Regions from separate parts of the Cerasibacillus sp. genome, predicted to be linked through region 2. Evidence: a T-box and tRNA genes for the amino acid it is inferred to sense, from the RefSeq annotation. Region 2 holds a T-box; the other holds one or more tRNA genes.
What was found. The T-box of region 2 lies ahead of glyQ (glycine--tRNA ligase subunit alpha). A T-box ahead of a tRNA ligase gene usually reads a tRNA of that ligase, here a tRNA-Gly.
Positions count from the first base shown of each region.

Region 1: it encodes a tRNA-Gly, which carries the amino acid that the T-box ahead of glyQ (glycine--tRNA ligase subunit alpha) is inferred to sense. The anticodon was not compared.

Region 1 is NZ_DATBTY010000040.1:86,777-90,203, forward strand. It holds gene VIG73_RS07725 (XTP/dITP diphosphatase) at 1-125, shown strand, start outside; gene VIG73_RS07730 (metallophosphoesterase) at 148-654, shown strand; tRNA gene VIG73_RS07735 (tRNA-Arg) at 1,040-1,113, opposite strand; tRNA gene VIG73_RS07740 (tRNA-Gly) at 1,117-1,190, opposite strand; gene VIG73_RS07745 (tetratricopeptide repeat protein) at 1,516-2,493, shown strand; gene tig (trigger factor) at 2,682-3,427, shown strand, end outside.
Region 2 is NZ_DATBTY010000083.1:189,534-192,960, reverse strand. It holds gene era (GTPase Era) at 1-733, shown strand, start outside; gene VIG73_RS15515 (YqzL family protein) at 842-979, shown strand; gene recO (DNA repair protein RecO) at 1,003-1,749, shown strand; T-box leader at 1,803-1,973, shown strand; gene glyQ (glycine--tRNA ligase subunit alpha) at 2,031-2,912, shown strand; gene glyS (glycine--tRNA ligase subunit beta) at 2,909-3,427, shown strand, end outside.

The DNA.
Region 1 (3,427 bases), on a different contig from region 2:
CAATTTTTATTCCTGAAAATCAACATCTAACAATGGCACAATTATCAAATGAAGAGAAAAATTCCATTAGTCACCGGCGGAAAGCGATGAACCAATTAGAAGATTGGTTAAAGCAAATTTCATAACCTTTAAATGGGAGATGACAAGATGCGATTGTTAATAACGAGTGATAGCCATGGTCTTACGAAAGAGCTAAGTGACATGAAACAACGCCACCATGTAGATTGGATGATCCATTGCGGGGATTCGGAGTTGTCAATGGATGCAAAAGAAATGGACGGCTTTGTAAAGGTTAGAGGTAACTGTGATTATGATAATCGTCTAAAACATGATATCACAGTAACGAAAAATGATTTCACGTTTTTTATTACACATGGCCATTTGTATCATGTGAAACGAGATTTAATGACACTTTCATATCGCGCTGAGGAAGAAAATGCACAAATCATCTGTTTTGGACATACACATATTGCAGGTGCAGAGAAAATCAATAATCAAATTTTTATTAACCCTGGAAGTATTCGTCTCCCACGTCGTCGGATTGAGCCGACATATGCTTTATTACGTATTGTTAATAATAAAAGGGTAAAAGTTACGTTTTATTCTTTAAACGGAGAAGAAGTGTCAGGCTTAAGTGACGAATTTATTTTATAGATTGCTCTTATTAATAAACGGAAGGTAACAAACGACTATGGATCTAATATTTTAGAGATATGGTCGTTTTTTTGTGGTTGAATACAGTACCTATTGGTATGGTGATAAACAAAAATATTTATTCGTTATATCACTTTTTGAAAAAATTCTATGATTAAGGAAGTAAGAGTTGTTTTCTAATAGGAGTTTTTGGGTATGTTAACTTTCTAGTGATAAGGTGATTAGCGCCGATAGACTGTTAATATAACTGTTTTGTGCAGAAAGTTATTTTTCAATCCGCTCCCAACTCGACCCCAATTTCCATTATTGAGACCAAACTATAAAATGATAATGAAAAAACGCTGTATCCCTTTAATCACGAGGTCTACAGCGTTTCATTAATTAGCGTCCCAGGGAGGATTCGAACCCCCGACCCACAGCTTAGAAGGCTGTTGCTCTATCCAACTGAGCTACTGGGACAAATGGAGCGGGTGAAGGGAGTCGAACCCTCGACATCAGCTTGGAAGGCTGAGGTTTTGCCACTAAACTACACCCGCAAATTATTATTCCGTTTTGGTCACAAATTTTATTATAGGCACTATAACTTTTTTTGTCAATACCAAAAATAACTTTTATTGGTTTATTTTTTAAGGAATGCATAAAAACTTAGCGATTATTGTAGAAAAATAATATCTTACACAAGGTCGGTCGTCAGTTTCGCATAATTATGACCGTCATTTCCTTCTTAATTTCTCCTGAAATCAAAGATAAGCATCTCTAAAAGTTACTTGAATCTTCCAATCAATAAATGTTAAACTTTACACACCAAACAGTTTAAGAGATCACTCTCGAATTGTTGGCTAAAAGGAGGTGGCTGAACGGTTGGATTCAGAAGAAAACAAAATCGTACTTTTTCCAAAATGGAAAGAAAAATTAGAAGAGAGTAGCTTACGAGCATTGGAGGAAAAGAACTTTATAGAAGCTTTAAATCAATTTAACGAACTGATTAAATATGATGAAGGATCACATGAAATCATCATTGGTAAATTGATCTGTTTAATCGAATTAGGCCAATATGAGGAAGCGGATGCTTTATGTAAAAGAGCAATGCAAGATAAGAATCAAGTAGCCTATTATCATTATGTACATATATATTTGACACTGTTATTACAAACAAATCAATATGAAGAGTTAATGGAACGTGTTCTTGAGGAATTAAAAGATCCTTACATACCAGAAGTCGTTAAAGTTCAGTTTCAACAATTGTATGAATGGAGCAAAGAGATTAATGTCGGTCTCATAGCAGAAAAAACACATCAATATCGGAAAGCTTTACGTCTAGCCATTCGTGAAAACAATGTCTTAAACCAATGGCAACTCATCATAAATTTAAAGCAACTTCATGCCCAACCACTTGAAGAAGTATATCAATGGACTAAGGACCAATCAATCCATCCTGTCATTAAAACTGCATTATTTCAATGGTTACAGGATGAACAAATTAGCCGATCTGTGACGGTTTCGAAATTTGGTGACACGAAACGTTTTATACCTACAAAAACGCCTTCACTCCAAGAAACCCCACAACACAAAGAGATATTACGCCATATAAGTGACATAGAACAAAATAATCCCACATTATATGATATGATAAAACGGCTTTTAGAACGATATCTTTTTGTTAATTATCCTTTACTTCCGAATGCTGATGAGTTACCTCTAATAGCCGAAGCAGTTCGTTTTCTAGGGCATACATATATGACTGACCAATCAAATGAAGTGTATGATGAACAACTTTTATTCTATATAAATGAAGTCGAAACATGTGAAAAGCTTTATTTGAGTATTCTAGATGAATAAACAACAAGGACAATCCTTGAAAGCTATAATAATTATGATATAATAAAGTGGTTGTAAACTAGGAAGCTGATACCTTTTATAAGGAATTGGTACGGATTCAATGTAAAGTCATATGATGCTTTACGTGATAAACAATGGAACAATCATACAATCAATATGTATGGATAATAGATTTTGGAGGGAAAAAAATGACGGCCAAATGGGAAAAAAAAGAAGGTAATGATGGTGTACTAACATTTGAGGTGAGTGCAGATCAATTTGAAAAAGCACTTGACCAAGCATTTAACAAAGTAGTGAAGGACATAGAACTTCCTGGATTTCGTAAAGGGAAAATTCCACGTGTCATTTTCGAAAAACGTTTTGGAGTAGAAGCTCTTTACCAGGATGCGCTAGATATTGTCTTACCTAATGCGTATGTTGAAGCGATAGAAGAAACTGAAATCGAACCAGTAGATCAACCATCCATTGATATTGAGGAAATTGAAAGAGGTAAAAACCTTGTCTTCACAGCTGAAGTAACTGTCAAACCAGAAGTAAAGCTAGGTGACTATAAAGGCTTAGAAGTTGAAGCGCAAGACGTAACAGTTACTGATGAAGATGTTGATGAGGAAATTAAGCGTGAGCAAGAGCGTTTTGCTGAATTAATCGTAAAAGAAGAAGGCGCTGTTGAAGAAGGCGATACAGTCGTTATTGATTTTGAAGGGTTCGTCGACGATGTAGCATTTGAAGGTGGTAAAGGTGAAAACCATACATTAGAAATTGGCTCTGGTCAATTTATTCCTGGCTTTGAAGATCAACTTGTTGGTAAAGAAGCAGGAGAAGAGACTGATGTTAATGTCACTTTCCCTGAAGAATATCATGCTGAAGATTTAGCTGGTAAAGAAGCTACTTTTAAAGTTAAGATCCATGAAATTAAAGTAAAAGAGCTTCCCGA
Region 2 (3,427 bases):
TATTTTTATTGACACACCAGGTATCCACAAACCGAAACACCGCTTAGGCGATTTTATGGTTAAATTAGCAGAAAACACATTAAATGAAGTCGATGTAATACTATTTATGATTAATGCTGAAGAAGGTTATGGTAAAGGGGATCAATATATTATGGATCGTCTGCAATCCATGAAGAAACCGATCTTTTTAATCATTAATAAAGTCGATTTGATCAATCAAGCCGATGTTTTTCCATTGATTGAATTATATAAAGAAAAATGCAACTTTAGAGAAATTGTTCCTATCTCAGCTCGAGAAGGAAATAATATACCAGAACTTTTAGATATGATTGCCAACCAATTACCAGAGGGACCAAAGTATTATCCAGATGAGCAAGTAACAGATCATCCGGAACGCTTTATTATTAGTGAATTTATTCGTGAAAAAGCACTACAATTAACACGTGAAGAAATACCGCATTCAATCGCAGTTGTGATTGATGCAATTGAAAAGCGATCCTCAAATACAGTCTATATTCAGGCAACTATTATTACGGAAAGAAAGTCACAAAAAGGGATTATCATCGGTAAACAAGGTAAGATGTTGAAAGAAATTGGTGTAAGAGCGCGGCGTGATATTGAAGCATTATTAGGTACGAGAGTGTTTTTAGAATTATGGGTAAAAGTACAAGAAGATTGGCGAAATAAATTGTATCATTTAGAACAATTTGGTTTTAATGAAGAAGAATATTAGTACTGGTAATTTTTAATCATCATTGTTTTTTCTATCAGGGATAATCTAAGAAGTGTCATGGCCTATGTCTGTTTAATAATTTTTTCAAGTATAAGGAAGGTGGATTTTATGATTGACTTAACTTGGAAATTATTTAGTAAAACAGGAAATATTGAAACCTATTTATTGTTAAAGGAATTGGAAGAAGAATTTATTTTACAAGAAGGTAATCAAGAGATGACATCTGGTCTAGATAATAAAGAATAGTGCATGAGGAGAGGGGAAAAAATGTGCTTGAGAAAATCGACGGAATTATTTTGAAAACCCAAGATTTTAGAGAAACACATAAAATCGTAACTATTTTCGGAAAGCATATTGGTAAGTTCACTGCGGTGGCTAGAGGTGCTAAAAAACCAAAAAGTAGAATGGCTGCCATCACGCAGCCATTCATATATGGAACTTTCTTGGTTTATTTACGTTCAGGACTTGGTACCATTCAACAAGGAGAAATAATCGAATCCTTTCGGCCTATTCGTGAAGATATTTATAAAACAGCATATGTAGCATATCTTTCAGAATTAACTTATAAAATTCTTGAAGAAAAAAAACCCCAAGATTTATTACTAAATGAATTGTATCAAACGATGCATTGGATTGCTGAGAAAGAAGAAGTAGATATTCCGATGATCATGTACGAACTTAAAATGTATGAAGTTGGTGGTTTTTCCCCAGTGCTTAATATGTGTGTGCGTTGCTTAAGTAAACAATTTCCATTTGCTTTTTCAATTAATGAAGGTGGACTTCTTTGCCAAAGTTGTCGTCATATAGATGACAATGCCTTGTCCTTATCTGATACATTAGTTAAGTTATTTCATCTTTTTCAACATGTTAGTCTTGATCGAATTGGAAACATTTCGGTGAAGCATGAGAATAAATTGTTATTTCGTCGCATACTTGACGCTTATTATGATCATTACGGTGGCTATTATTTAAAATCACGTCGTTTTTTAAAACAATTAAAGGATTTACAAGGATAATGCCTTATTACACTTGACATTTCATCTATGTCTAATGTATGATTTTACATATATTTCATGCTGGGATGGAGAAGAGTACTTACCCTCTAATTACTTCTAGCGAGTTCAGGATCGTGTGAGCTGAATAGTAAATTGGTAAGGAAGGCACTCTGGAGCATATTTTGATAAGCGGCTCATGTTATTATGAGCAAATAGGGTGGAACCGCGGATTAACCGTCCCTATGTCTCCAATAGACATAGGGACGTTTTTATGTATAAGCCTAGAAAACGGAGGGTCTATTATGAATATTCAAGAAATGATATTAAGCTTACAAAAGTTTTGGTCAAAACAAAATTGTATTATCGTACAGGCCTATGATGTTGAAAAAGGAGCAGGAACGATGTCGCCGATGACATTACTCCGCAGTCTTGGACCTGAACCTTGGCGCGCAGCTTATGTCGAACCATCACGTCGACCAGCAGATGGAAGGTACGGTGAAAACCCAAATCGGTTATACCAGCACCATCAATTTCAAGTTGTGATAAAACCATCTCCGGCAAACATTCAAGATTTATATCTCGATTCTTTAAAAGCTATAGGAATAAATCCTTTAGAACATGATATTCGCTTCGTAGAGGACAATTGGGAGAATCCAACGCTTGGCGCTGCAGGACTCGGATGGGAAGTATGGTTAGATGGTATGGAAATTACTCAATTTACTTATTTTCAACAAATTGGTGGCTTAGAGGCCCAGCCTGTTACAGTTGAATTAACATATGGAATTGAACGACTTGCTTCATACATTCAAGACAAAGAAAATGTATTTGACTTAGAGTGGACAGAAGGAGTTACGGTTGGCGATATTTTCTTACAACCTGAATATGAGCATTCAACTTATACGTTTGATCTATCAGATACTGATTTATTATTTAAGCTGTTTAATATGTATGAAGGAGAAGCTAAACGAATCATGGAAAAAGGACTCGTTTTTCCGGCATATGATTACGTCTTAAAATGTTCACACACATTTAATTTATTAGATGCGCGTGGAGTTATTTCAGTTACTGAAAGAACGGGTTATATCGGACGTGTTCGTAACCTAGCAAGAGAAATTGCCAAGTCCTATGTTGCAAAAAGAGAAGAGCTTGACTTTCCAATGCTTAAAAAGGAGGAAAATAAATGAGTACAGATGTTTTGTTCGAAATCGGTGTTGAAGAATTGCCAGCTCGTTTTATTGATCAAGCTGAGCGAGAATTAAAAGAACGTACCACATCATGGTTTAAAGATATGCGCATCCCATTTTCAGAGTTGGTCACCTTTTCTACACCGAGAAGATTAGCTATCTTAATTCGAAATGTAAGTGACCAGCAGGAAACGATAGAAGAAGAAGTACGAGGGCCAGCTCTCAGCATCGCCAAAGATGCTGCTGGAAACTGGACAAAAGCTGCCATTGGGTTTACAAGAGGACAAGGTAAAACAACAGATGATATATATACTAAGGATATCAAAGAAACGACCTATATCTTTATAAACAAACGAACGGAAGGACAACAAACAATTGATATTCTCCCTTCCTTTAAAGACATCATCCTATCTATTCCTTTTAATCAAACGATGCGCTGGGGACAAGAATCTATTCGTTATGCACGTCCAATTCGTTGGTTAGTCGCCTTATATGGTGACGAAGTAATACCGTTC